DNA from 2 places in the Paenibacillus sp. J22P59 genome. Region 2 is predicted to be linked to the other one. Evidence: a T-box and tRNA genes for the amino acid it is inferred to sense, from the RefSeq annotation. Region 2 holds a T-box; the other holds one or more tRNA genes.
What was found. The T-box of region 2 lies ahead of AC50YO_RS20815 (valine--tRNA ligase). A T-box ahead of a tRNA ligase gene usually reads a tRNA of that ligase, here a tRNA-Val.
Positions count from the first base shown of each region.

Region 1 (15,347 bases), on a different contig from region 2:
TAAGGCCCGCTCTCAAAAGAACGAGCCGCAGATCGAGATTACTTTATTATCTCGGCCCAAAAGTCTGTAAATATTTCGTTATTAGTTTGATAAAGTTCTTCCCGACTAATTAATTTCGCCATGGTTACCCATGCCACCTGATCTTCATTAAGCAGTTCAATCGGTATTATAATTTTTTTCATATTGCAAATCGCTCCAATTTTTTTAATTTATATTTTCCGAACAAAGATATAATACGTACTTCGTAAAGTATTTTTAACAATATTCAATGGCAGAAATACATGAGGAGGGACAAACGATGGGCTGTGCATCTGCTGGAAAATACGATGCTGATACAGGTAGGTATGGTTGCCAGGTAACGGGTGATGATTGTATTACCCAGATTCAAAAGCTTGCGCTGAACTCTACAACGAAGGGTCAGGCGCCGAACATGCCGAGGATGAAGACGAATAGGCCTGAATACGAAAGGACATAAATTGCTCTTTGCATATCGCTTGCTAAAATCATGCTAGTTTTGCAACCGATAGACGGGTAGGTCTGAATATTACAATTCAAGCTAACAGACGCATTCTGCGAATCTGGTAGGCCACTACTGCTCATAAACCGAACATATGATCTTATGTTATTCAAAATTTGAGAGGAGCAACAACAATGAAAACATTCGCAAGCGCAACAATCGAGGACATCAAATTAGGTAAAGCTGAGAAATTGACACTCACTATGGACGGGCTATCCGCCGATCAGCTCGAAACCCTTCGCAAGATTATGAAGCAAGGAAAGGCCTACATTATGTTCTCCAGCTCGCAGGCTGATATGATGATATCGAGGACTATGACAATGAACGAGCTGAGCAGCCTCGCGAAGGTGTTCGCGGAACAATTGCACCAGATGGGACTGTAAACGTGGAGGGCAACGTAGAACCGGATGAAGACGAAGGCCAGCAGTTAAGCTTTGGTGATGTTAATGAAGGATCGGAAGAGGACGCTCCAGATGATTCCGCTCAAGAAGGCCAATCTGAAGACAACGATCATGATGCGGAAAAATCCGATGCTGAGCATGAGGACGATGAACACCAGGAGGAGCAAGATGAGCAAGACGAGCAAGACGAGCAAGACGAGCCCGATCAAGAAGAAGATAATGACGATCTCGAAGAAGACGGCGAGGATCAGCAGTCGGGTGACGGAAATGACAAGTGGTAAGGTTCGGAAGAGCCCATTCCTCATAGCAGGCGTAGCATGCTGCATAGTGTTTTGGATATTAGTCGCATGGAGCATATTTAAACGGGAAGCCTGCATGACTGCGAGTTACAGCGATATGCCAAGGGGCAATACAGGTACGACAAGCGACCAGACAGGTGATATCGCAACGCGTAATGTTGATGCCCAGGATGCACGGAGGGCTTACTGTGAGCGTGTATAGAATGAGCGATTAACAGGCTGCCACGTATGGAGAAATTCCTGATTGAAAGGAGATATATGGCAGAGGACGCACCTTATATAACCGATCAAAAGGTATTCAACTTTGAGTTTCAGCCGCCGATCAGCCAGCCGAAGTATGCGGAATATCGCTGGAATGCTTTTATAAGCTGGCGCTGAATTTACGGCTGGCAGTGTTAATAGAATGTGAAGACTTGTAAACGTCTATGAAAAAGGAGAGTGAACAGGGTGGAAGATGAAATTGAAACAGACTGGGATAAATATCCGATGACATTGCGACCCAAGCATATACAACAGATTATGAAAATGGGACTGAAGAAAACATATGAGTTTTTGAACGATCCTCCCTTTCATGTCGCGAAGGCAGGTAGGGAATTATATATCAGTAAATTAGTTTTTAGGAATTGGTTAGAGGGAACATAGCTAAATGTTTTATCAGGAGTAGATAGCAAGGGCTTATAAGCGTTTGCTATTTTATTTATTCGTATCAAAAGTGGATTCGTATCAAATTCGTATCAACAGGTGGTTTTGAGGAAACTACAGTGACTTGTAAGATGATATAAAAAAGAAAAGAACCCTTATGTACCAAGGGTTCTCGGGAATTTAAGTATGGTAGGCTGGATGGGGATCGAACCCATGACCCCTACCCTGTCAAGGTAGTGCTCTCCCGCTGAGCTACCAGCCTTCAATGAAATATATAATATCACATGAATAATATAAAAATCAAGAATAATTTTTGGGGAAATTCAGTTCATTGATTAGTCTTATAAATAGTTAATGACATGGTGGATACATAAACATAATCAGCCATTCCTCCGCATAGGTGTAAAAGTACAGAAGTATACGCTCTCGATAGCAAGCTGGGTTATCCGATTCCTAATGAATTCTTGGAGCTGCGAAATACAAGGGGGAGATTGCTTGGCGGAGGAGTATGCTTATTTAGCACTTTGGCTATTAGGGTTATTTGGTATTGTTGGAACGGTATGCGGATATGTGGCACTGTTCGTTGTGAAAGATACTTTGGCCTATGATCAGCAGTTTGTATGGAGACGGAAGCTGGGATCTGATGGGACCAAAAAATAAGCAATACTGGCTAATATACGCATAGTCTTTTGAAATAATGGATAGGCTACCTGTTGAATATAGTGGAAGAGCCGGGTGAAGCTTCCTTGGCCTGCCAACAACAGACAGGGGAGTGAATCCAATTGAGTCCGAATGAGTATTCGAATGACCAAAGGGAACAAATCGTAGCGGTACAAAAGAACGGGGATGGAGACCTGACTTCGTTCAAAACATCATCTGGTCGCGTGCTTGATTATCAAACCGCATTGCAAGAGGTGCAAGCCGGTCATATCGCTGGCGTAAATGCATTCAAAGGGCGGGATGGAGAATTGTACATTCGTGGAGATGCGGATGGAGACCCGACGAATAATTTGGATCAGCTTCCACTCTTCTAGCATAAGCTGGAATGGAGCGAGCATTCGCAGTGCATGAGGCCTGTGAATGCTCGCTTCTTTCTATTAAAAGGTATAAGTGCGAAGCTCTTCTACGAATTGCATAGCACCAGTTCTGCCCTTATAATCCTCCATCGTATCGCCGTAATGCATAAGCCAAGTTTTTTCTTGAATGGCCGCAGGAAGTGTCAACAGCTCCTCTAGACTGGCATGCACAACCCCTGGCGCTTGCAGCTGGCAGTCATGGAATATGGTTTGAACGCCATGGTCAACTAGATCTTGCAGCAGCTCTCCATTGAACTTCATATCAGCAGAGTAGAAGAATTGCTTATTGAAAATGAACGAATAGCTGTCTTTCCCTTGAATATGATCCGTACGAATTAGCTGAACATTTAATCCCGGATGGATCTCAGTCTCCACGCCTTCCTCAAGCGGCCTGACCTCGAAGAAATCCTCTAATGCCATTAATGGCTCCTGTGTTAAGCCACCTCTTAGGGTCTGCTCCCACAAGGGCTCTACCAAGGTAGAGGCTATATAAAGAACAGGCTTCCTGCCGTAGAGAAACATCATCTGGAACGCATACTCCTCCAACCCCCCCACGTGATCGCCATGAATATGACTGATCAGTACCGCATCCAGCTCAGAGAAGGACCTGTCGGATTCATGCAAGGCTCTAGGAAGAGTAATGCCGCAATCAACGAGCAAACGGAAGCCATTAACCTCTATAAGAGCATTATTGTTATTATACTTTTTGGCAAAAGCACTGCCTGTTCCGAGCATCTGAATATTCAAAGGAGACCACCCGCCTAGAAAGTATTTTACGAATATATCCAATGTATCATAATTGTCAGTATCCGAACAAATGTAGATGCACATTCGCCCTTCCTTACATATAATGCGAGCAGCAGTATTCGGCAGGGAGGGGCAGAGCATTATGAGCAAAGGCAAAGGAAAAGCAACCAAGAAAAAAACGGTGACAAGCGACAGAAAGCAGTTCCATTACAAGCTGGTTTTATCCAGTACATGTCTTGCTTGCAAGACGCCATGTGAGAGAGGAATTAGCTATCGGGAACGGATGAGCGAGCCCGGTTCAGTAGGAAAAGGCGTTCCATGTATTCTCACTCGCACTTATGGTTAATAGGCTTATCATTTCCCGGGCAAGCGCAGCATTCAACAAGAAATGACACCAGCAATAGAAGAGACTTGTTAGCTTGTTTCCCAATTGAAAAAAAGTTTACGGATTAGCGCAACTTTGAGCAGCATGACGAGTATAACCTAGCATCCAGACAAACCGGATGGAGGGTATTCATCGATGAAGTTCAGAAAAGTAGCCACGCTGCTCCTCGTACTGTCATTATGTGGGGGGACATTATTGTTTGCGGATTCAGCATCACAAAAGGTGCGTGTCATCGTTAACAATAAAGAGTTGGATGAGAATGGCGTTATTATTGACAACAAAACCTACTTGCCGCTGCGGCAGGTTGTGGATGGCTTGCAAGCCATAGTGACCTGGGACAATCAGAGCAAAAAAGCGACTTTATATAAGCCTAATGTGCACATGATTTTGTTCCAAGACAAGAAGATGTTCGGAAGTGTAGACAAGGGCAGTCGGTATACGTTCACGTTGCTGTCGCAAATTGATAATTTAACGACAGATGTATCCTCTGTCAAAGTAACGATTACTGATCCGTCGGGCACCGAGAAGACGATCAAATCGGAGAATATCAATACGTCCAAGGATAACTTCTGGTACACAATTGATGATATTAAATATAATTTCGATCAGGGTGGCAAATACGTGGTCCGATTTTATATGAAAATTAACTCTTCCGATGATTGGTCAGTCGTGTCTGACAAGTATATTACCTCGCAATAAAATACGGCTGCACCCTTGATCCTGCGTAGAGGATACAAGGGTGTTTTCGTTTGACCGAAGTACATCCTCATGGTACGATACTTAGGTATGTATATTGAACTGAAATGGGGTAATCGCATGAGTGAGCATCAGCATGGGGAAGACTGCGGCTGCGGACATGACCACGAGCATGAAGAGAGTGTGTTCATAGTAACGGATGACGAGGGCCAGGATCGCGAAATGGTCATGGTGTATACGTTTGAATCAGAAGACAATGGGTACGCAGTTCTGCTGGACCGTAATGATCCAGAAGCGGACGGCGTTATTTTCCGTATTGAAGAAGAGAACGACGAAGCCTTTCTTGTTGGTATCGAAGATGACGCAGAGTGGGATCGCGTAACAGCGATCTACGAGGAAATTGCGCGTACAGAGAACGAAGCCAAAGGCGAGTAATCGCGGCAATAAGAAGCACCTGCCCAAGTGGATAGCGATGAGCTATACGATAAGGGCAGGTGCTCTTTTCTATTTGCGCGGATTATAATGAATCGTTCGACCATTGAATAGAATCAGCTCGGCTTGCAGTTGCTTCGCTATAAATTTGCATAATTCATTGGCCTTTGCTTTATCCCCATGAGTTGCTTCTTCCGGAAGAACAACCTGTATGCTGGAAGGGCCTTCTTCGCCGGTACCAAAAATAATGTACTTATATAGTGGATTCGTTCCTTGTAGGTAAAACCAACGATCATCCTGTCTATCTTCGATGGTGTAGGGAAAGGCAGCCTCCGCATAATCCCAATCCAACTGGCTGCCGGTAAGAGCAGTCTGGTCTCGGTAATGCAGCAGCTTTTCTTTTAACAGCGTGAGCGGCAGCTCGCTGACAGCGGACCCTTGCACAAGCTTGATGAAAGCGCTTTGACTCATTCATCCCACCTCCATCAACATCATAGCATGAGAGGTTCTTTCTTTACAATATGTGGGATAAATGATAAAAACGCCGATTGATAGCCCTTAAAAAGGGCCAGCAACTGGCGTTTTGCTTGAAAATTAGTAAATAGCGTTTTCTTCGACGATTACCTTGACGAATTGAATGCTGCGATCCTCTGGTCCTTTGACCGGCAGGCCCACCTCAACATGATCTACGATGTAATCAATGTTATTTTGCGAGATGACCTCTCCTGGCAGTAGAATAGGAATACCAGGGGGATAGACATAGATGAATTCGGCAATGATACGACCTGCGGATTCCTTGAAAGGCACCACCTCTGTCTCACCGTAGAAAGCATCCCGAGGAGTTAAGGAAAGCTGCGGAATATCAGGTATCTTCACAATAAGCTCGCGAGCTTCGGCTCCTTCATGGAAGGCATCGGACAGTCCTTGAAGAGCCTCCAGCAATTTATTGACGGAGTCCGAGGTATCACCTGGCGTAACTAGGCAAAGAATGTTATACATATCACTCATCTCGATTTCCACATTGTAGTGGTCTCGAAGCCAGTTTTCCGTCTCGTAGCCGGTAATGCCAAGATGTCTAACATGGACAGCGACCTTCGTTGGATCATAGTCATAGGTTGCTTCACCGCCTAGAATATCTTCACCAAAGCAGTAGAGGCCTTGAATTTGATTAATTCGCTCTCTTGCGGATTGAGCAAGGCTAATCGCGCGTTCCGCTATGGCATGTCCGTTCATCGCAAGGTTGCGTCTTGATGTATCAAGGGATGCCAGCAGGATGTAAGAGGTAGAGGTCGTCGTCAGCATACTGATGATCGTTTGTATGCGATGCGGGTTCACGCGTCCCTTGCGGACGTTGAGCACCGAGCTTTGCGTCATGGAGCCTCCTAGCTTGTGAACGCTGGTAGCCGCCATATCCGCTCCAGCTTGCATCGCTGACATAGGCAGCTTCTCATGGAAATGAATGAGAACGCCATGTGCTTCATCAACAAGGACTGGGATATCAAAGCTGTGTACCAGATCAACGATTTCCTTCAGATTGGCACAGAAGCCGTAATAGGTCGGGTTAATAACGAGAACAGCTTTGGCATCAGGATGCTTGTCCAGCGCTCGCTTGACGGATTGAGTCGTAATGCCGTGGTCAATACCAAGATTAGCATCTCTAGCCGGTGAGATAAACACAGGCCTTGCTCCGGCAAAAATAATAGCAGCCATGATCGATTTGTGAACGTTGCGCGGTACGATAATCTTATCGCCGGGCGCACATACGGTCAGAATCATAGTAATGATCGCGCCGCTCGTTCCTTGAACGGAGAAGTAGGTATAATCGGCACCGAATGCATCGGCTGCCAGCTGTTGTGCCTCTTCAATAACGCCGGTCGGCTGATGCAAGTCATCAAGCGGAGCTATATTGATAAGATCGATAGACAAAGCATTGTCACCGATAAATTCGCGAAATTCAGAATCGCTGCCGAGGCCTTTCTTGTGTCCGGGTATATGAAATTGAACCGGGTCGTTCTCCGCATGGCGGCGGAGCGCGGTGAAGAGCGGGGTTTTATTATGATCCATCGTTGTATATCCCTGCCTTTCGAATATCATCTAATATACATGTACAAACAAAGTTGAGTATAGCAAATACAAGTTGGAATGCAAGCGTCATTTTTAAAAAACAGGTCATTATTTTGTTCTTTATTTGTTCATAACTAAGCTGCAGCCTATTATGGTACGATAAAAGTTGGGGTGAAATGGATATGAAAGATAAACGAATATACTTAGTTAGCGCTATTCTTATGACGACGTTCATCGGGTTCGGGATTATCATTCCGGTTATGCCCGAGATCATTAAAGCGACCGATCCAGGCGGCCTTGAGAAGCATACAGGCCTCATGCTCGCCGTATACTCGGCAGTATCATTTATTCTCTCTCCTTATTGGGGAGGGCTGTCCGACCGAATAGGCAGACGGCCGATTATATTAGTTGGGGTAGTTGGGTTTTCGATTAGCTTCTTGCTGTTCGGGCTATCCTCCGGTAACTTGATGCTCATGTATTTATCACGTATTCTTGGCGGTTTGTTCTCTGGAGCGGTTACGTCGGTAATCGTGGCTTATGTCGCAGATATTACACCGAAGGAGCATCGGACGAAGGGAATGGCCTTTGTGGGCATGTCGATTGGTCTTGGCTTCACGTTCGGCCCTGCCTTTGGCGGGATGCTAAGTCTGGTCTCCTTAGAGACACCGTTCTATGTCGCTTCTGCCTTGGCAGCTATTACTTTCGTGTTGGCGATCACGAAGCTTAAGGAATCGCTGACGCCTGAGAATAGGCGCCAATCGTCAGAGCCGCGCATATCGCGCTGGTCAGCCTTTACCGGGCCGCTCAAATACTTATATGTACTTGCTTTTTTTGTGACCTTTACGCTTGCGGGACTCGAAGCAACGTTGCAAATTTTCGGGATGGTCCGTTTTGCTGTAACGCCGCTTCAAGTCGGTATCTTATTTTTCGTGTGCGGCCTTGTGGGCGCTTTGGTTCAAGGCGGTTTTGTACGCCGCAAAATTAAGAAGGGTGACGAGCCTAAGTATATAGCGATCGGGCTCATTATCTCAGCAATCGGCTTTTTTATGCTGCTGGGTGCGCATTCTTTATGGTGGGCAACGGCATCCCTCGCTGTATTCGGTATAGGGAATGCCTTGATTCGTCCATGCGTGACCTCGCTCATTACCCAAAAAACAACAGTAGGACAAGGTGTTGCTTCTGGACTAAGCTCTTCTATGGACAGCCTTGGACGTATCGCAGGACCTCTGTTCGGTACATTTTTATTTACGTTTAATCTAGGCTTGCCGTATGTGTCTGGAGGAGTGCTTTGTCTTGCGGCGTTGCTGCTGCTAGTCGGCTTCCGTCGTATGGACGTTCGGCTGTCACAGGAACAAACTGCGGTTGCAGGCAATAACGATTAACGATTAAAGTTCATATTTACCTTTAAAAGTGCTGGTAGAGGGAAATGATCCCTGTACCAGCACTTTTTTTGTTGCGGATAGAAATCTCTCGCTCCGACTCTAGTCGGAGCGAGTCTCCGACCATAGGCCAGAGCAAAGAGCGGTCTCCAGACGTTTTTGCAATACTTTTCCAAGCCTTATGCTTTATACAGGAAAACAAAGCAATCCGACAAGGAGAAGGAGCAGGGAAAAAATGAGTAGATTAACAGAATGGTCGTTCCGAAATAAGGCGGCCGTCATACTGATCGTCATCATGTCACTGGTTATGGGGGTTGTCAGCTATTTGAAGCTGCCGATGGAATTCCTTCCAGCGGCTGATAATCCGCAGGTCCGAGTGGTAACGATTGGACCAGGCCTGGACGCTAAGACGATGGAGAAGCTGGTTACTAATCCGATGGAGGAGGCGCTTTCCTTAATGACAGGGAAAAGCGGAATGTTCTCTACCTCGGGTAACGGATATGCAGAGCTTAATCTGAATTATGACTCGAAGACAAATATGAAGGAAGCGAAAGAGGAGGTGGAAAGAGCGCTCTCGCAGGTGCAGCTTCCAGCGGGCGTTATGAAACCGTTCGTCATTCAACAAAATACGTCGATGATTCCGATTTCGTGGGTGACCTTGACGTTCGCGGACGGCTTGAGTGAGCAAGCAAAAGAAATGAAGCTTAAGCAGGTGACAGCAGAGCTGCAAAAGTCTGAAGGGGCTGGCCTTGTCAGTGTTGTCGGTAAGTCGATAGCAACGATCCATGTTACTCCATTAGCTGACAAGCTCTCTGAGAAAGGGCTGCCGGTCCAGACGCTTATGGGCGTGCTGCAAGGTCGAGGGGTGGCAGCTTCTGTTGGGGAGCGCACAATCGAGGGAGCTTCCGCTAACATTAACGTTTACGATCAAATTCGTAATATAGAAACGCTCCGCAAGCTGCCTGTTGCATCTGGTGTTCGTCTGGAGGATGTCGCTAGCGTGGAGCTTGCCAAGGATCAAGAGAGCATCAACCGCATGAATGGCAAGGATGCCATTATATTTACAGTTTCCAAATCAGCGGAAGCAAATGCGGTAACGACAGGCAATCATATTGAAAAGACGGTGGAAAGATTAAATAAAGAAATAGAAGGGATTGATGCTGCTGTACTTCTTAGTACGTCAGAGTCTATCTCTTCCTCCGTCAATAGTATGCTGCGAGAAGTATTGCTAGGAGCTTTATTCGCGACAATTGTTATTCTATTATTCATGCGCAATATTAAGGCGACGATTATTACGATCGTATCCATTCCTTTGTCGCTCGGAATTACGTTGTATTTATTACAGCTATCAGGCGTATCTTTGAACATTATTACGCTTGGAGGGGTTGCAGTAGCAGTAGGCAGGCTGGTCGACGATAGTATCGTCGTGATCGAGAACATTTATCGAAGATTGCAGAAGGAGCCCTTCTCGATCCTCGTAATAACTGATGCGACAAAGGAAGTAGCCTCAGCGATTACTTCATCGACCTTGGTGACGGTTGCCGTATTTTTGCCAATGGGGCTGCTGCGTGGCTCTTTGCAATCGTTTTTGCTTCCATTTGCCCTCACGGTCGCTTACTCGCTGCTTGCCTCGCTGCTGGTCGCTCTGACTGTGGTGCCGCTGCTTAGTGCGATTCTGCTGCGCGGCACGAAGGAGAAGCCACATACAGGCTCCCGTATGTTTGAGTCCTTCATTCGCTGGAATTTGCAGCATAAATGGGTGCCGCTGCTCGTATCCATTGTCTTACTTGCGGGATCATTAGGGACTTATGCGGTAATGCCTAAGGGAGCGATGGATTCTTCCAGTGCAGAGAGCGTTAACGTGTCACTGCAATTTCCCAGCGATACGCCGCATGATGCAGTCGTAGAGGAAGGCATGAAGCTTGAATCTTATTTAACGGGGAACAAGGATGTAGAATGGGTGAATATGTCTCTGGGCAACAGCTCTGATATGGCGAAGTTTGGCGCAGTATCATCGCCAACGCTGGTTACTTATCTCGTAGACTTACATGAGAACGTGGATGCGGATGCATTCATGGAGGGTGTTAAAGCCCAGAAGAACCAGAAATACAATGCGGCGATTGATGTATATGCAATTGATTTGATGATGGGAGGCAGCTCCTCACAAGTCTATGTTGACGTGATAGGGGAAGATCCGGTCGAGCTGGCTGAAACTGCCGAGAAGCTGATTGCGGCAATTAAGCCGCTCGAAGGAGTAGTTAAGGTAAAGAGTAATCAAGAGGAGAAGAAGGCTGTCTATGCCTTTGAGGTGGATTCTACGCTTGCCAAGGGGCAAGAGATTGCCTCGCAGCTGCAAAGCTTGATCAATCCCGTTCCGCTGGGCTCAATCGAGATGGATGACCGTGCTACGCCAGTACTGCTTCAGCCTATCGTTCAACCGGATTCGGAAGCGGATCTGAAGCAACTGTTAGTAATGACGGAAGCGGGGCCTGTTGCCGTATCGAATGTAGCTAAGCTGGTCAGAACGGAAGAGCCAAGCCTGTATTACCATAAGGACGGCAAAGCTTATGTCCGTGTAGCTGCGGATGTAGAACCGAGCGAGCTGTCTGTTGTCGGCAATTTAATTACAAAGCAAGCTAATTCTCTACAGCTTCCTGATGGAGTAAGTGTGGCTGTGGGAGGCGCTTCTGCAGACCAGTCGAGTGATTTCGCTGATCTTGGCCTTACAGCTCTTATTTCCATTGGTATCGTGTATTTGATTATGGTGCTGGCATTTAAGACGCTTCGCGCACCTCTGGCTATTCTGTTCTCGCTGCCGCTCGCTGCGATTGGCGCTGTAATCGGACTCTTAATATCAGGAGTTACCCCGGATGTAACTGCGATGTTCGGAGCATTGATGCTAATTGGCATCGTTGTTACGAATGCTATCGTGCTGATTGATAGAGTTAAGCAGAACGAGGAGACGATGACGATAAGAGAGGCGTTGATTGAAGCGGCGTCGACACGTATGCGTCCGATCGTCATGACGGCAATAGCGACCGTCTCAGCCATGCTGCCGCTCGTATTCGGCTCCCATGAGTCAGGCAATATCGTATCGCAAGGCCTTGCTATTGTCGTCATTGGCGGATTGGTAGCAGCTACGCTGCTGACCTTGGTCATAGTCCCTTGCGTATACGAGCTGTTCTTCTTCCGCACTTCACGGAAGCAGCGCCACAACAGCAAGGAGAGTGAACGGATCAGTATGACTGAGGCTATGAATTAAAAGAAAGCTGCCGCCTTCCCTAACCGGGAGGCGGCAGCTTTCTTGCGTTTATTCGTAAGCCAGTCGATATAAAGGCATAAGCGTTGTGTAAGTTTCTTTAGCGTAGTTTAGAAGAGCGTCGCCATCGCTGAGCAGGAGATCGCCTGCAGGAACTTGTCGGCCGATCAAGAGCTCTGCTTTTTGCACATCGCGAAAGCGGATTAGCGCATTGGTAAAGTCCGCTCGCGACATTTCGCTCACAGCCATCGATTCTTTCTTCGTATGATCAAGTGATATCGCATAATCGCTTGGTATAGCGGCGATGAACTCATCAAGCCGATTCAGATAGGCGGAAGCAATTCGGGCTTTGTTCGGCGCTTCATAGATGAGTGCAAACCATAGGAAGAGATGATCATCGAACAAGCCAAGCTGAAAGTGAGGATGTGCTTTATACCCACGTTTGTTATTGCATATGGCAAGCCAAGTGTCTTTGGGTGGATTCACTGTGCGGCGGGCATGCCTCGCGATATGCAAGTACATTTCATTGCCCGCTTGAATCGCGAGGTCTCCCACTAATTGCTCGCCTATTGCACGGAACTTGGGCTGTATTCGCTGTTGAATGGCGGCCATCCGCTCTTCAAGCCCATCTATCTGAAAGGTATCGAAATCCGCCTGCTCGAATCCTGTAAAATGATTTACCTGTGTCGTTGTCATTTATGTTCACTCCTTATTTGTTCGGTCTGCTGGTTCAGTTATTAGGTAATTTCAAATAAAAGATAGCAATTTGCGTGCGGTCACGCAGCGCCAGCTTGTTCAATATTTCTGAAATATAATTTTTGATCGTGCCTTCACTCAGGTAGAGAGAGGCAGCGATCTCTTTATTGGATTGCCCGTCTGCGATATGGCGGACAATCTGCTGCTCGGCGTGGGTCAAGCCATAAGAAGCTAACGTATCGGCAGAGACAGCTGTACTCTCTATGGAATCTCCACGAGAGGGCTCAAGCATGCCGGCAAGCTTGCGGGCAATATCGGGATGGATAAGGAGTGAGCCTTCATGAACGGTTTTGATTCCGCTAATAATTCGGCTGGGCGACATATTCTTGAGCAGGTAGCCATTCGCCCCATTGCGAATCGCTTGTGCAATATAATCATCATCGTCAAAGGTGGTTAGAATTAAGACGGCTGGCGGAGTGCTTAGCTCTCGCAGCAGCTTGGTGCCTTCAACTCCATCGCATTCAGGCATGCGAATATCCATAAGCACCACATCGACAGGCGTATGGCTTACGAACTCGGCTGCTTCTCGTCCATTCTCGCAAATCCCTGCAACCTGCAGTTCATTGTCGAGCCCCAATATAAGCTGCATACTTTCCCGTATAAAAGGATCATCATCTACAATGAGCACGTTGATCATCGTTCCTAGCTCTCCTTGACGGCTGTTTCAGGCCATTGTGTATAGTCACCGAGCAGCGGCATTGTCGTTGTCACGGAAAATTGCTCCTCAGCGTTCCACTCCAACGTACCGCCAATCAGTGCGATTCGCTCTTTCATTCCTCGCATCCCGAGACCCGTCTCAATGATTGGTCCTGGAACAATGCCATTATTGGATACAGTCAAGGCAATAGTATCTTTCTGAAAGCTTAGAATGACGGATACGATAGTCGCATGGCCATGTCGGACTGCATTCGTAACAGCTTCCTGTGCATTCTTATAAAGAATGAATTCCAAGCTGGGATAGAGCGGGCGCGGAGGTCCCTGAATATCAAATTCGATTGCGATGCCCAGTGCTTCTCCTGCTTCGATAACTAATCGATCAAGCGCATATTTACGAGATTCGTTAGCGCTTGGAGGGGCCAGCTTGCGCACGGTTCGGCGCATAATCTCCATGCTATCTTGCAGCTGGTCACGAATTTGCAGCGTAATGGCATGCGCGCGGGTCGTATCGGAATCGAACACATGCAGAGCTGCTTCAGACATCATCTTGACACGGATTAGACGGTGACCGAGATCATCATGAATATCCTTAGCGATCCGATTGCGTTCCTCCGATTGTGCATATTGTTCGATTTGTGAAGCGTAATCAAGCAATCTGCGCCTGGCATCTTCCAGCTCCGCATGGCTATGGGTCAGCTGGGCGTAGAGGTCCTCTGTCTTGTGACGGCGCCCTTCCAGGTCATTGAAAACAGAGAGAACCGCCGCCGTTAACAGCCACAATAGCAGAGCTGTCAGTATAATTTCTGGTGCTCTATGACTTAGGCTTGCAAATAGAATGGCGCCTCCTCCGCTCACCCATGCGATTCCTGCAGATCGAGAAGGGCGGCTGCCCATTGCACCTATCAGGGCAGCAAATAACAGTAGGAATAAGACATTGCCATATATATAAGAAAGAATTCCGAAGCCTAGCATTTCGATGGCCAGCAGAGCTGGCGCCCTTCGCGGAAACCAATGCCCAGCTTTGATTAAAACCAACGCCAATAGAATAGAAACTGTATAGGGGGCGTAAGCGTGCGTATCAATGCTCATAACGCTGGCAATAGCCGGTACCACCACTAGCAAGCTTCGAATGGAGTGAAGCGAAATAGGCATGCTGCGTTTCTCCTGCACTACTGAATTTGTTTTATTATAGCATACTGGCCTGGAGCAAAAGATGGGTTTCTCATGAAGAAATGACTTTAGTCACCTTGAGAAGGTGACTTTATAGACCTGACTGCAAGCAGCGCGGGTTATATACTGAATTCATATAAAGCATTTTGGAAGGATGAGGCATATGACGTTGGTGCACTTTCGCGAGGTAGTGAAGAAGTATGATACGACAATGATAGTGAACCACTTGAATCTTGATATTGCAAAAGGGGAAATTTTCGGTTTGCTTGGTCCCAATGGAGCGGGCAAAAGTACAACCATTCATATGCTCTCCGGCTTGCTGGAGATGAGCGCAGGGGACATTACACTGGAAGGCTTCTCCATTCGCAAGCAGCCTTTAGAAGTGAAGCGGCGTCTTGGTCTTGTGCCGCAAGAGCTGGCTATATATGAGACGCTTACCGCGCACGAGAACGTTACTTTTTTTGCCAAGCTGTACGGTCTGACAGGGAAGGAGCGGCAAGAACGGGTTAATGAAGCTCTTGCCTTCGTAGGTCTGCTTGATCGAGCTAAGGAGAAGCCGGCTACTTTCTCCGGGGGGATGAAGCGCCGTCTGAATATCGCATGTGCGATTATGCATCGTCCCAAGCTCATCATTATGGATGAGCCGACAGTTGGAATTGACCCGCAATCCCGCAATCATATATTGGAATCTGTAAGAGAGCTGAACAGGCTAGGATCAACGATTATTTATACGAGCCATTATATGGAGGAGATCGAAGCGATCTGCTCTCGAATCGGAATCGTTGATAAAGGGAAGCTGATCGCCTGTGGAACGACAGAGCAATTGAAACGGCAATCAGGGGTAGATGAGCAACTGGTCTTCGAGAT
Region 1 covers NZ_JBXENX010000003.1:309,520-324,866, forward strand. Annotated here, with positions in the region: gene AC50YO_RS06745 (hypothetical protein) at 39-182, opposite strand; gene AC50YO_RS06750 (hypothetical protein) at 299-475, shown strand; gene AC50YO_RS06755 (hypothetical protein) at 652-900, shown strand; gene AC50YO_RS06760 (hypothetical protein) at 903-1,199, shown strand; gene AC50YO_RS06765 (hypothetical protein) at 1,087-1,419, shown strand; gene AC50YO_RS06770 (helix-turn-helix domain-containing protein) at 1,665-1,859, shown strand; tRNA gene AC50YO_RS06775 (tRNA-Val) at 2,047-2,121, opposite strand; gene AC50YO_RS06780 (hypothetical protein) at 2,214-2,519, shown strand; gene AC50YO_RS06785 (DUF3892 domain-containing protein) at 2,642-2,893, shown strand; gene AC50YO_RS06790 (MBL fold metallo-hydrolase) at 2,957-3,682, opposite strand; gene AC50YO_RS06795 (hypothetical protein) at 3,825-4,028, shown strand; gene AC50YO_RS06800 (stalk domain-containing protein) at 4,203-4,766, shown strand; gene AC50YO_RS06805 (DUF1292 domain-containing protein) at 4,884-5,198, shown strand; gene AC50YO_RS06810 (DUF1885 family protein) at 5,268-5,666, opposite strand; gene AC50YO_RS06815 (aminotransferase class I/II-fold pyridoxal phosphate-dependent enzyme) at 5,790-7,259, opposite strand; gene AC50YO_RS06820 (MFS transporter) at 7,442-8,641, shown strand; gene AC50YO_RS06825 (efflux RND transporter permease subunit) at 8,874-11,900, shown strand; gene AC50YO_RS06830 (YktB family protein) at 11,949-12,593, opposite strand; gene AC50YO_RS06835 (response regulator transcription factor) at 12,628-13,290, opposite strand; gene AC50YO_RS06840 (sensor histidine kinase) at 13,296-14,462, opposite strand; gene AC50YO_RS06845 (ABC transporter ATP-binding protein) at 14,644-15,347, shown strand, end outside.
Region 1: it has a tRNA-Val gene. The T-box ahead of AC50YO_RS20815 (valine--tRNA ligase) is inferred to sense a tRNA for this amino acid. The anticodon was not compared.

Region 2 (15,347 bases):
GGGCCATAGTAGGTGAAATAATGTCATCCTCAGGCTGCTCGTACAACGGCCCAGGCTGATCTTCTATAACAGGAGCAATCTGCTTCGGCGGAATAAAGGATGACTTTTTTTCGGCAAATGCCGTTTCCATTCTCTCCGGCTTCTCCTCGGTGTCACGTATAAGCTGCTCTAGCGCCCCTACATCCTCCTGGAACGGACTGTTCCATGGACTGAATTCACTTACTGTATATTGATTCTTATGCCCAGGATATAACGGCACCACATTAGACTGGGGAAGCTGATCAGCAGTTTCACTAGATTTGCGGGATGGATTAGGCTGCTTAGGCTGCCTCTCTGATATTTGAAGCTTTTCATCCGCAGAATTGTGCTCCTGAACGGTCTGTCCATTGCGGTCAAAACGATACGTAATCCTGTTTTTTGAATTCATAGCCTTCTCTCCTTGTCCCATTCATCTACTACTACTCTATGAGACAATTAAGAGATTTATGAGCCCGATAGACAGGAAACATTTGAAGTAACTGCAAACGAAAGGGACTGCAGAATAGTTGATCTCAAATTATCGGGTTCCTGCTAGCTCTTCATTAAATTTTCTAAAGGAATTGAAAAGAGCTTTTTTCTCTTATGTGAATTGTCGCCAATCCTAGTTGATCAGCAATTAGGAAGTTTGTCGCTGCTGCTTACAGTGAGGAATGAGCATCGGGCTAAGAGGAGTTCAAGCTAAGAGAATGGTTCGCTGCTATGAAGCAAGATCACATATATGTGAGGCTACACACCTATAATTATGGAGATTGGCTCGCGAAGTTGGAATGTATGAGGCTAACCTCATTCCTCAGGAGGCTAGGTTCTCGAGCTATGAGGCTGGACTCATAGAATGCTTGGAATGCTATCTAAGATAGTCGTAGGAATGAGGCTGGGCTCACTGAATTATGAGGCTTTGTAGCTCCCCCCTTTTTTCACATGCCCGATTCCACATTTTCAAATCTGCAAAACAAAAAAAGACTGCAGAAAACCAGTTACGCGACTCCAAGTAAGGATTCCTAGAACGCTCCTTACCTCGCGGCTTAGCATTAGTTAGCAACAGTAACAATTCGCATGCTGTTTTTTCCCCCATTATTCGTTGAGAAAAACAGTATGCGAATTAAAAAAAACGAAAAGGAACAGAACTAATATCTGCTCCTTCTCGTTTTTAATTTAACTGATAGCGGCTGTACCGTCGCTATTAGTTTTGTGCTTTTAACGTTTTAGCGAGCCCATCGGCCACTTTCCAAATATCCCCTGCTCCCATCGTAATAACGAGATCACCAGGAACAACCTTAGCTTTCAGATGCTCCAGCACCTCTTCTTTGTTCGGGATATAGAAGGTATTCGAATTACTATTGGTCTGAATCATCTCTACTAGCCTGCGTGAATGCACTCCCTCGATCTGCTGCTCGCCTGCTGGTGAATAGATGTCTGTTATAATAACCTCATCCGCTTCTGAAAAAGCACGGCTGAATTGCTCGAGCAGGAAAAAGGTACGCGTATAGCGCTGCGGCTGGAACACGGCTATAATACGTTTGCCTGTGGCCTTAGCTGCACTAATCGTAGCTTGAATCTCCGTCGGATGATGAGCGTAGTCATCAATAACAAGAATATCATTCACCTCGCCAAGCACTTGGAATCTGCGCTTCGCCCCGATGAACCCATGAATCGCCTCAGAGACTTGCTCGAAGGACAAGCCCGCTTCCAGACAAGTAATAATAGTCGCCATCGCGTTATATACATTATGCTTGCCGGGAACGGACAGTCGCACTGTACCTAGCGGCACACCGTTATGCTTCATAACGAAGGATACCTTGCGATCACCGAGTGTAATTTCATCAGCCTGGTACTCAGCGTCTTGATCGATACCATAAGTAATGAGCTTCGCGATCGTATCACTATCCATCTGCGGCACAAGCTCGGCAATCGTCTCGTCATCGATACATACGATCGCTTTGCCATCCTGCTTCACCTGTGACAAGAAGGTAACGTAAGCCGCCTTCAGCTTGCCGAAATCTCCATCATAGTTCTCCAGATGATCCGGCTCGATATTCGTAACAATCGCAATACTCGGATGATATTGCAAGAAAGAACCGTCGCTCTCATCAGCTTCTGCTACGACATACTCCCCTTTACCCGCCTTCGCATTCGTCCCGACATTAACGATTTCTCCACCAATAATATAGGTTGGATCTGCATCGCAATTTTCCATGACTAGAGCGATCATCGAAGAGGTCGTCGTTTTGCCATGCGCTCCCGCTACTGCGACGCCTTTGCCGGCATTCATTAATCTGGCCAGCATTTGGGCACGATGAAGCACAGGAATATTAAGGGCTTCAGCCGCCTTGCGCTCCACATTGTCCTGTGACAGAGCTGTCGAATAAACAACAAGATCGGCACCCTTCACATGGTCTGCTTCATGCCCGATAAAAATCTCAGCTCCATTAGCTGCGAGCTTCTCTGTTAGTTCCTGGCGCGCTACATCCGAGCCGGTTACTCTATATCCCATTTCCAGCATGACGCGGGCTATGGCACTCATCCCGTAACCGCCAATTCCAATAAAATGAACGTGCTCTGCTGTGTTCAAAGACGGCTCACCAACCTTTTTCAGAATCCGAGTTGTACAATATGCGGGAGCGAACGTCAGCTATTAAATAAAGCGTTCCAGTCACAACCCCAAGGTCTGTTTCCCCGGTAATTTGCTGTAATTTATGAAGAGCTGCTTGCCAATCTGGTTCAACAATGAGCTCGAAGGATGCCCCCTCTGGCGTCTCATCCTGAATAAGAGCAGCAAATGCTTCAGCCTTCAATTTATTGCGGAAGTCAGGCTCGGTCACAATAAGTGTATCCACTATTGGTAGTATATGCTTGAGGACATCCCGATGATTCTTATTCTCCAGCATCCCCATCATAAGATGCAACCGATCGTACTTATACGTTGTTTTAAGTGCAGCTGCCAATGTCTCTGCACCCTCCGGGTTATGTGCTCCATCCAGCAGAAGACGAGGGGAACGGGCTACCATTTCAAGCCTGCCAGGCCATGCTGCCTGTCGAAGGCCCTCGACCAGCACATCATCCTCCACGATAAGAGCATAATATTGACGCAATACTTCTAGCGTCATGACAGCGACTGCTGCATTCATTCGTTGATGTGCGCCATTAAGCGTAATCGACAACGGATCTATCGAACGGAATAGACCATCGAAGCGGAAAGTCTGTTCGTCCTCCTGCGTAGACAGCTCCGTGATCGAGAATTGCTCGCCCAGCAAATAGAGCGTGCTTTTCTTAGCCGCTGCCGTCTGCTTGATGACTTCGATTACCTCAGGCTGCGTCACTGCGCTTACGACAGGAACGCCTGACTTAATAATCCCAGCCTTCTCAGCAGCTACAGCAGCTAATGTATCACCAAGACGATCCATATGGTCATGCCCTACATTCGTTATAACAGAGATGACAGGTGTTACGACATTCGTAACATCCAGACGACCGCCAAGCCCTGTCTCCCAGACTACATAATCGGGATACGTAACAGTAGCATAGTATAGTATAGCCAATGCAGTAGATACTTCGAACATAGTCGGTGAACCAAGTTCAGTAGAGGCAATAGCCTCCACCTCCGGCTTCAGCACATTGGCGAGTCGAAGCAGGGTTTCTTCTTCTATATCCTCGCCATTATATTGGAATCGGTTCGTGAACTTCGTAATATAAGGTGAAGTAAACGTACCTACATCATAGCCTGCTTTATTCAATACCTGGGTTAAATAAGCACAGGTAGAGCCTTTGCCATTCGTTCCGGCTACATGAATAAATTTCAGTCTTCTGTGCGGGTTTTTTAGCAGATCAAGCAGCTTCTCAATACGTTCCAAGCCTGGACGGATACCGAATGGAATCAGCCCATTGATCCAATCAACTGCCTCAGTGTAGGAACGAAGCTCATTGCTTCGTTCCTGCTCAATTCCGTTAGCATTCATTTCCCTAGTCCTTCTTCCATGTGAACGTTATCCGCGCAATTCCGCGATTCTAGCTAATACCTTGTCACGTTTATCTGCATAATCATTCATCTTAGCCCGCTCTTCTTCAATAACCTTAGCAGGAGCCTTCGCGACGAAGCCTTCATTGCCCAGCTTCTTCTCTACCCGCTCTACTTCAGCATTCAGAGTAGCAAGCTCTTTTTCCAGACGAGCGATTTCTTGTGTAATATCCAGCAGTCCTGCAAGCGGCAAATAAAGCTCCGCTCCAGTAACGATCGCTGTCATTGCCTTGTCCGGCGCACTAAGCTGAACGCCTGTCTCAAGCTTGGATGTACCACAGAAGCGTCTAATAAACTCTTCATTACGAGTAAGAATCATCGCTTCCCATTCGCCGGACGGCTTAACCAACAGCTCGATTTTTTTGCTCATCGGCACATTCACTTCCGCTCGTACATTACGAACCGAACGAATGATCTCCATCAGCAGTTCCATTTCCTTCACCGCATCTTGTGCTTCAAGCGACTCGTCGTATACTGGCCATGCAGCCAAAGTAATCGTATCACCCTCATGCGGAAGATGCTGCCATATTTCTTCACTGATATATGGCATGAACGGATGAATTAGGCGCTGCGTACGATCCAGCACATAGGCAAGCACGGATTGCGTTGCGCGTTTGGCCTGCTCGTCGCTGCCGTACAAATTCAGCTTCGCAAATTCAATATACCAGTCACAGAGATCATCCCATATGAAATTGTAGAGCACTCGGCCTGTTTCTCCGAATTCATAGCCGTCAATTAAACGAGTCACATCGCGAACCGTTTCGTTCAGGCGATGGAGAATCCAGCGATCTGCTGTGCCCAGATCCCCTTTGATGTCGATATCAGATGCCTCAAAGCCCTCTAGGTTCATCAGGGCAAAGCGGGATGCATTCCAAATCTTATTCGCAAAGTTGCGTGCCTGCTCGACCTTTTCCCAACGGAAACGAAGATCCTGACCTGGCGTACTGCCTGTCGAGATCATATAGCGCATTGCATCTGCGCCATACTTTTCAATCACTTCAAGCGGGTCAACGCCATTGCCAAGGGATTTGGACATTTTGCGGCCCTCAGAATCACGCACGAGACCATGGATCAATACATCCTTGAATGGCTTTTGATCTGTAAATTCCAGTGCCGTAAAGATCATGCGAGCTACCCAGAAATAAATGATATCGTAGCCCGTTACGAGTACCGCAGTGGGATAGAAGCGTTTGAAGTCTTCTGTCTCCTCCGGCCAACCGAGCGTAGAGAATGGCCATAGTGCCGAGCTGAACCAAGTATCAAGCACATCATTATCTTGAGACAAGGAAGTGCTTCCGCAAGCTGGACATGCCTGAATATCTTCACGTGCTACATGCATCTCTCCGCAAGCTTCGCAGTACCAAGCTGGAATGCGATGGCCCCACCAGAGCTGACGAGAAATACACCAATCGCGGACATTCTCAATCCAATGCAAATAAATTTTCTCGAAACGGTCCGGCACGAATTGAACGCCATTGCCTGATTTCTGCGCTTCGATAGCTCTCTCCGCCAATGGCTTCATCGCTACGAACCATTGCGTCGACAAGTAAGGCTCAACAACCGCTCCACTGCGCTCGCTGTGCCCTACCTGATGAACATGATCTTCAATCCGAATGCATACGCCTTGCTCTTGGAGATCCTTCACAAGACGCTTCCGGCACTCTGCACGATCAAGACCTTCATAAGGCCCCGCTTGGTCATTCATCGTTCCCGTCTCATCCATAACGATGATTTGCGGCAAATCGTGACGAAGTCCCATCTCAAAGTCATTCGGATCATGTGCAGGCGTAATTTTCACCGCTCCCGAACCGAATTCCTTATCTACATAATCATCCGCTATAATAGGGATTTCGCGACCTACAACCGGCAGAACGATCATTTGCCCAATAAGGTGCTTGTATCTCTCATCCTCGGGATGCACGGCTACAGCTGAATCGCCCAGCATCGTCTCTGGACGAGTAGTAGCTACCGTTATAGAACCGCTGCCGTCCTTCAATGTATATTGCAAATGGTACAAATGACCGTTTATTTCTTTATGTTCTACTTCAATATCAGATAACGCAGTACGGGCAACCGGGTCCCAGTTAATGATTTTTTTACCGCGATAGATTAGCCCCTTCTCATATAAACGTACGAATACTTCACGTACGGATTGAGACAATCCTTCATCTAGTGTAAAGCGCTCGCGAGAGTAATCGAGCGACAAGCCCATTTTGGCCCATTGGTCACGAATTGTATCTGCATATTGATCCTTCCATTCCCATACCTTCTCGAGGAATGCTTCTCTGCCCAGATCATATCGAGAAACTCCCTGCTCGCGCAGCTTCTGCTCAACCTTGGTCTGTGTAGCGATTCCTGCATGGTCCGTTCCCGGCAGCCAAAGCGTATCAAAGCCTTGCATCCGCTTGGCACGAACGAGAATATCCTGCAGCGTAAAATCAAGCGCATGCCCGATATGTAGCATTCCCGTTACGTTAGGAGGAGGAATAACGATCGTATAAGTGGGGGCATCAGGGCGATTGCCCGCCTTGAAAAATTGTCCCTTCGTCCAAAAGTCATACCACTTTTGCTCGGCAGCCTTTGGATCATAAGTCGTTGGCATTACGGGTGTCGATTGGTTCTCAGACATAGGTTACATCCTCCTAAAATTAGTACGAAAACATCTTGTTAAATACAAAAAAAAACCTATCGCCCTTATAGCAAAGGACGAAAGGTTAGCTTCCGTGGTACCACCTTTGTTCCGTGCAAAATTTAAGCACGGCACTCAAACAGATAACGGCTGTGGCCGGCTAGAAATAACGAGACTCATCCCGCTTCATCCTAGCAACTCCAGGGTGACCGATCGCAGTAACTTCCCGCGGAACCTCTCAGCGTAACAGCTCCACTCTCTGACGGCTTGGCTGCGAACCCTTCCCCTTCAACGTCGATATTAACACAGATATACAATATCTTATCCAACCAGCTAGTGAAAGTCAACTTTTACTGTCGAAATAAGCCAACACTGCAGGTCGGGAGGATACTAGTGACCGTATTCAACTGCGAAGCACCGATAACCTCATTCTTCTGTACGGCTATCCTCATCTATACTGCCGGCTCATCTGCATGATAACCATTCTATGAGGCTAACTTCATCCCTCATGAGCCTAGCCTCCTGAGGAGTGAGGTTCACCTCATACACCGCCGCTTCCCCCAGCATCCCACTGCGATGATGAATACCTTGTCTCATACATTTGTGAGTTTGCCTCATTGCTGCCTATAAAAACAGGACTGCCCCTAAGTAGATTTCTCTACTTTTGGGCAGCCCATCGTTTTTTATTATGGGATATACAACAATTGGCCTTCTTCAACGGTCGCTTCATTAAGACTGTTGTACAACAGGATTTCACGTGGATTCAGGCTGTAGCGAACGGCTATGGCATCAAGCGTCTCGTCCTTTTGCACGATACAGACACGAATTTTGCGGAATTCATTATCCTCTGATCGTTTGCCCAAGAACAAATTCTTCCATTCGATCTCATCACCGGATGATGCCTTCGTCAATTGTTCGGCTTGCTCTGCCGCTATTTGCTCGGCCGCATGCCTAGCTGCCTGCTCACGCTTACTCGTCTGGAGCAACGTGACCAGTCCCACATTAGGTGCTTGCGCCGCATCTGCCTCGGGCTGCTTAGAGCCTAGGCCAATACGCAATTCCGGCTTCTCAGCTTCCGGAGCAGGCTGCGCTTCAGAAGAATGAAACTGCCAGTTCTCCTCGCGGTCATTCTCTGCTTCCTGCAAAGCAAGCGCTCCTGCTTCTGATGAATTCTGCTCTTCATAATTCTGTACCGAGGTTAGCCAGCCATCTTCGCTTTCCTGCTGCGAGGCATAAGTAACTTCCCGCTCTGCTTGCAGGTTGCTCTCTTGGGCTTGCCCTTCTTGAATGACAGGCTGTGCCTGTTCTGCTTGATTCGTATTGAACCATTGTGAGGCTGACCAGCCTCCATCCCGAGGTGAGGCAGAAATGGTGACCGCAGCTTCCTCTTCCTCAGTCGGTTCCTCCTCAATCAGCGAGAACTCCTCTTCATCCAACCGTTCAGCATAAAACTCACTCTCATGTGTATTAAAAGACTGGTTCTCTGCACTAGACTCGCCTTCCTCATCGCCAAGGCTTTCCCGCTGATGCACGACAGTAATTGGCTCTTCCCTCCATGCCTCTTCCGTATCCGGCAACGGCTCTACCAGAATTCCACGCAGAGATAATACCCCCGTAATGTTGAGCGTTCGCGATGAGAGCAGATCCACGTCAAAGTTATCAATCTCCACCGAAATATCGTCCAGACGTGAAATCCGATTGAGCGGTAGCGTAATTTCCACGGGTATCCAATGCTCCAGCGTCTGCAGCTCTGCTGCATTGTTCTGTCCCCTATAGACCCCGCTTAACAGCAATTGACCTCTAAGTACAGCATGATCCCCCTGCTCGATGACTTGAATGCGGGGAACAAGCTCTATTTCTTCCAGCTCATCAATAGCGGTAACTTCATCTGGCAAATGTACGCGCTCATACACGTCAAAGCGCAAGCCCTTCGTTTGATCCGTCACGCTTTGTCCTCCCTTCCAATTGTGAATGCTTGGTCTAAAGTTACATTCACTATTAACTATATGGCGAGTCAGGGAGGAGCATGCCTATCATTTTGTACGGCAACGAAGCTTGTCCAGCAAAACCGGCAGCCATAATGGCGGAGGAGCGATTACTTCCGTAAGCTCCTGCGTCCAAGGATGGACAAAAGTTAATTTTTCACCATGCAGCGCTTGATGAGACAGCAGGCGAGCATTGCCGCCATAGAGCTGATCTCCGATGAGCGGGTAGCCCAAGTAGCTCATATGAACTCTGATTTGATGCGTTCTGCCTGTCTCTAGCTGCAAGCGTACGAGAGAGGCATTCTGATAGGTCTCTACTGTCTCGTAATGTGTAATAGCCGTCTCGCCGCTCCCTCCTGCCCTACGGCGGGAGGAATGATGCCTATCCTTGCTAATGGGCGCATTAATTGTACCCTTCCGCTGCGACAGACGCCCTTCTACAACAGCAACATAATAACGTTCGATCTCTTTGCTGCGCATCGCTTCATCTAGTCTCCACTGGGCCAAGTCATTCTTCGCAAATAACACGGGACCTGACGTATCGTCGTCAAGCCGATGAATATGTCTAACCGGGAGGGGATCGCCATGCTGCAGAAGATGGCAGGCTGCTGCTTCATCAAGTGTGCCTCTATGTCCAGGGTGGGATTCATGTACAGCCATTCCCGCCGGCTTATTAAGGATCATGCAAAAGTCATCCTCATATAGAACCGCCGGAAGAACTGCCAGTGTTGAAGACTTCGCTTTTTGATAAAGAGAATCTATTGCTGGATCAGCCTTGGGAAATGCCAAAAACCGCAATTTCCCCCCTTCCCATTGAATACCGCCTATAGAAAACAACCGATTAATCCATTTTGCAGGAAATAAAGAATGAGCCAGCAGCCATTGCCGCACAAGATGCGGATGACTGCCGGCCGGAGGGAAATCCAATTGCTGTTCAGAGCTTGTTGCTGCGGTCGAGGCAAGAGGAACTTGAGATACTTCCAGCTCCAGCCACTCGCCTGAACGTATATACTGATACATTGGCATGTAACAACACCTCCTTGAATGCTTGCATACGTTCCAAAAAAAGAGCAGGAGCTGCAGTAATCGGAATCGTTACCTTGCAGCGCCTGCTGTAATCATAACTATAGGCTGCGAATTACAATCGGCTTAATGCCGTGTCGTGAGCAGCTATCGTCGCATCAATGTCCTCGTTCGTATGAACCGCGGACACGAACATGCCCTCGAATTGGGACGGTGCCACGCTGATGCCAAGGTCGAGCATGTTGGAGAAGTAAGCTTTGAAACGCTCCAAATCTGCTGTCTTCGCCGTTTCGAAGTTGATAACAAAAGTATCCGTAAAGAATGGACATACCATGGAGCCGACACGATTAATCGTGCTTGCAATCCCATGTTTTTGGGCATTCGCCTCAAATCCACGCTGCAATCGAACCGCTTGGCGCTCCAGAAGCTCGTAGGTTTCTGGCGTCAGCAATTTCAAAGTGGTGTAGCCTGCTGCCATCGCCAGCGGATTACCCGACAAAGTACCAGCTTGGTAGATCGGCCCGCTCGGCGCAATCATTTCCATAAGCTCACGCTTGCCCCCATACGCACCGACTGGCAGACCGCCTCCGATTACTTTTCCGAAGCAGGTTAGGTCAGGTGTTACGCCGTACAAGCCTTGGGCACAATGATAGTTAACCCGGAAGCCCGTCATTACCTCATCAAAAATAAGGATGCTACCGTAAGCCTCCGTTACTTGACGAAGCCCTTCAAGAAAGCCCGGCAGCGGCGGAACAACGCCCATATTTCCAGCAATTGGCTCGACGATTACACAAGCAATTTCCTCACCGAATTTCTCAAAAGCCAGCTTCACAGATTCTATATCGTTATATGGAACTGTAATTGTCTGAGAAGCAACGCCTTCCGGCACGCCCGGACTGTCTGGCAAGCCTAACGTAGCTACGCCTGAACCGGCTTTGATCAGCAGGCTATCCGCATGACCATGATAGGAGCCTTCGAACTTCAAAATCTTGCTCCGCTTCGTATAGCCGCGCGCAAGACGCAGAGCGCTCATCGTTGCCTCTGTTCCTGAATTAACCATCCGCACAACATCTACAGAAGGAACGCGTTCAACGACAAGCTCTGCCATTAACGTCTCTAATTCCGTAGGGGCACCAAAGCTGGTGCCTTTCTCAGCAGTTCGTATAATCGCTTCAACCACTTCCGGATGTGCATGCCCCATAATGAGCGGTCCCCAGGAAGCAACATAATCAATGTAGCTGTTCCCATCAATATCATATACTCGGCTGCCTTGGCCGCGTTCCATATACACAGGATTTAACCCTACTGATTTGAAAGCACGAACAGGGCTGTTAACGCCGCCCGGAAGAACCTGCTTCGCTCTTGCAAAAGCTGCCCTGGACTTCTCGTCCTGTCTTTGACGTGGTTGCTCACTCATGATCTTAATGCTCCCCTTTCAGCCAACGCGAAGCATCCTTCGCATGATAAGTAATGATCAGATCAGCACCCGCTCGCTTCATGCCTGTAAGAGTCTCCAGCACAACTCCGCGCTCATCAATCCAGCCGTTACCTGCTGCTGCTTTGACCATCGAATATTCTCCGCTCACATTATACGCTACCACTGGCAGATCAAAATGCTCCTTCAACTGACGCACAACGTCAAGATAAGCAAGAGCAGGCTTCACCATCAGCATGTCTGCACCTTCAAGCACATCAGAATCTGCTTCACGAAGCGCTTCGCGTACATTGGCCGGATCCATCTGATACGTTTTGCGGTCGCCGAATTGCGGCGCCGAATGAGCAGCCTCGCGGAAAGGTCCATAGAAAGCCGAAGCATATTTGACAGAGTAGGACAAAATCGGAATATGCGTAAAGCCTGCTTCATCTAATCCCTCACGAATCGCAGCTACGAAGCCATCCATCATATTCGACGGAGCAATCACATCTGCGCCTGCCTCCGCTTGCGATACCGCAGTACGTACCAATGCTTCCAAGGAGGCATCATTATCCACTTCCGCTCTCCCTGTTGCTTCATGCTGATGAATAATGCCGCAATGGCCATGATCGGTGAATTGGCATAGGCAGGTATCAGCCATAACGATAAGCTCTGGCACCCATTGCTTAATCGCACGAGTCGCTTGCTGCACAATTCCATTGGAATCATAGGCAGAAGTCCCTATCGCATCCTTATGCTCAGGTACACCAAACAGCATGATCGACTGAATGCCAAGCGCCGTTATTTCACGGATTTCCGCCTCGAGCACATCCAATGAGAAATGGTATACCCCTGGCATAGAGCTGATCTCTTCCTTCACGTTCACACCATGCGTGACAAAGATCGGGTAGATGAAATCATTAACCGTCAATACGGTTTCACGCACTAAGCTGCGAATGCCCGCTGTATGACGAAGTCGGCGATGTCTCACTATTGGAAAGGTCATTAACAATTCCTCCTAAAAAATTATGCATTAGCAAATTTTCGCTGTATCCGATAGCTGCTTTACTGGTACGTCAAATCAACTTGAAATTGCACATAACCATTGTCCTAATACTGCTTGGTTATACTGTCTACGCTAATCCGCGCTTAACCGCTTGATGCTGGACAAGGGCCTCGACCAACGCCTCAATTGTCGCTTCCTTGGGCTCAATCGCAATGTTAAGCCCAGCTTCCCTTGCCGTCTTGGTCGTTAATGGGCCGATGCTCGCCATAACCGCACCTGAGAGAGCTTCGGCCGGATCGTCAATACCCTCGCGCTTCAGCAGTTCCAGCAAATTCGTAACGGTAGAGGAGCTGGTGAACGTAACGGCATGAATCCGTCCTTCCCTTAACCACTCCATTGCCTGCTCGTCCTGTGTGTCAGCCATAACAGTCTCATAGACGTCAATTTCTAACGGTACAAGCCCTTGTGCCTCAAGCTCTCTTGGCAGCACCTCTCGTGCAAGATCGCCGCGCGGGAGCAGTACATGCTCGCCAGTCTTCAAATCGCCAGCAAGCTGCTCCAGCAATCCTTCCGCATGAAACTGTGCTGGCAGCTCCACAACTGTCAGCCCGCGTTTCTCAAGCGCTTCGGCTGTTTTGGGGCCGACAGCAGCAATTCGAGCAGCATGAAAACGCCGAATGTCGATACCGAACTTGCGCAGCCAGCCAAAAAAATAATCGACTCCGTTCACACTAGTGAACATGATCCAGTCATACCGCTCCGCTTGCTCCAAGGCAGCCTGAATCTTGGCGACCATAGAGGCTTCCTTAGGCTCTCGTATCTCAATGACAGGGAACTCACAGGGCTCACCGCCAAGCTCCTCTATCCTGTCTGCCAGCTCGCTAGCCTGCGATCTGGCACGTGTAACGAGAACGCGAACGCCGAACAATGGCTTTTTCTCATACCACTTGAGCTTATCTCGCTGCGTAACTACATCACCGACCACTATGACCGCAGGAGGCTGGAAATTCGCTTCTTTTACAATCCGTTCAATAGATTCGAGAGTACCGACAATCGTCTCTTGCTCCACACGGGTTCCCCAGCGTATAAGGGCAACTGGTGTATCAGCGGACTTGCCATGACGAATCAACTGTTCTGCAATATATCCAATCTTGGCTACCCCCATCAAGAAAATCAAGGTTCCTGTAGCATTCGTCACCTTATCCCAATGAATGGACCGATCCAGCTTATCCGGACTCTCGTGCCCTGTAATAATAGAAAGAGAAGAGGCCAAATCACGATGAGTAACGGGAATGCCCGCATAGGCTGGAACCGAAATCGCTGAGGTAATGCCTGGAATAATCTCAAATTCAATGCCATTGTCTTGCAGCAGGCCAGCTTCCTCGCCCACACGTCCAAATATGGTCGGATCGCCGCCCTTTAAGCGCGTCACTGATTTGCCTTGCAAAGCTAGATCCACGAGGAGCTGATTGATCTCCTCCTGCTTCATCGTGTGTCGATCAGGCAGCTTGCCGACATAGATCTTCTCAGCGCCATCCTTCAAATAACGAAGCAGCCTGGGGCTGGCTAAGCGGTCATAGACGACCACGTCGCTTTTCTGCAAACATTCTAAGCCTCGTACCGTAATGAGCTTCGGATCGCCGGGACCGGCTCCGACTAAATAGACGATACCCTTATCCATTGATTATCCCCCAATTTCCGCAAGTATGCGGTCAGCGCCTCTTGCAATTAATGCCTCCGCAACCTCACGGCCGAGCAGCTCAGGATCCGTTCCCTTTGCTATTTCCTTCAACAGCACAGCGCCATCTGGTGAGCCTACGATTCCCGTCAGCTCCAGCACTGCGTTGTCCAAGCTGCCGTCAGCTCGCTTCTCAACTGTTGCATAAGCGCCAATTGGAATTTGGCAGCCTCCGTTCAAAGCGCCAAGGAAGCTGCGCTCAGCCCGCACTGCAAGTGAAGTCTCCTCATCATTATAGAGAGCGAGCAGCTCCCTTACCTCTGCATCATTGTCACGGCATTCGATCCCAAGGGCGCCTTGCCCTACTGCTGGTACGCATATATCAACAGGGATATAGGTAGAGATGCGATCCTGCCAGTCCATACGGCTGAGGCCGGCCGCAGCAAGCACGACAGCATCGAAGCCTTCTGTCGTAAGCTTTTTAATGCGGGAATCAATATTGCCTCTGATCGAATCCAGTACAAGGTCAGGTCTTGCATTCTTAAGCTGGCAGGAACGGCGTAAGCTGCTTGTCCCGACTCTTGCCCCTTGCGGCAAATCAGAAAGCGACTGGCCTTCCTTCATAATCAAGCAATCACGTGGATCAACACGCGTCGGAACAGCGCCATTCATGAGACCCTCCGGCAGCTCATAAGGCATATCCTTCATACTGTGGACAGCCATATCTATAACGCCGTCCTGCAGCGCCTGCTCGATTTCCTTCACGAATAGGCCCTTGCCTCCGACCTTGGATAACGTAACATCAAGAATACGATCGCCTTTGGTCACGATCTTGCGAATTTCAAACAAATAATCGAACCCATGCTTCTCACTGATGCGCTTCAATTCGTCAATCACTTGTCCAGTCTGTGTAAGGGCTAACGCGCTTTGCCTTGTCCCTACCACGATTGTACGCTGTCCATTAATTGCTGTTCCCATTATGTAATCCTCCCGTCATCATCCCGCGAAGGCGCTCGATCCATGCCTCAGCATCATCATTATCCTCTAAAGGGAATGGCACTTGCGCAGCAGCAAGGCTAAGCAGCCTCTCCCTCTCTTGCTCATCTCGTGCAGTCTCTTTGAGGCGTATACGCAGCTTTCTAAGCAGCGGCATGCTCTCTGCATATTCTAAGCCATATCTTTCTTCGAGCTCATGACGCAGCCGTTTGGCTAGAGCCGGACTTGCACCAGAAGCAGATATGCCGATAATCAAATCTCCGCGTCTTACCACTGAACAGTTAAGAAAGGCTCCTGCGCTGCCCTCATCCACGGTGTTGACCCATATGCCCAGCCGCTCGGCATCCTGCGCAATTCTCCGATTCAGCTCTCTATCATTGGTAGCGGCGAATACCAATCGAGCACCATGGCAATCCGTCTCGTTATAGCTGCGGGCTGTTGCTTGAATCCTTCCGCTCTTAGCAAGCTCTCTCAGGCGTTCAGTCAGGACCGTCGCTATTACCCATACCTCATCTGCTCCAGCTTCCAGCAAACCCATCACCTTGCGTTCTGCGATGCGCCCCCC
Region 2 covers NZ_JBXENX010000013.1:93,200-108,546, forward strand. Annotated here, with positions in the region: gene AC50YO_RS20800 (SPOR domain-containing protein) at 1-427, opposite strand, end outside; gene murC (UDP-N-acetylmuramate--L-alanine ligase) at 1,220-2,608, opposite strand; gene AC50YO_RS20810 (bifunctional folylpolyglutamate synthase/dihydrofolate synthase) at 2,616-3,992, opposite strand; gene AC50YO_RS20815 (valine--tRNA ligase) at 4,020-6,680, opposite strand; T-box leader at 6,751-6,981, opposite strand; gene AC50YO_RS20820 (LysM peptidoglycan-binding domain-containing protein) at 7,367-8,626, opposite strand; gene AC50YO_RS20825 (RluA family pseudouridine synthase) at 8,714-9,691, opposite strand; gene hemL (glutamate-1-semialdehyde 2,1-aminomutase) at 9,804-11,105, opposite strand; gene hemB (porphobilinogen synthase) at 11,110-12,108, opposite strand; gene cobA (uroporphyrinogen-III C-methyltransferase) at 12,236-13,789, opposite strand; gene hemC (hydroxymethylbilane synthase) at 13,793-14,764, opposite strand; gene AC50YO_RS20850 (precorrin-2 dehydrogenase/sirohydrochlorin ferrochelatase family protein) at 14,748-15,347, opposite strand, start outside.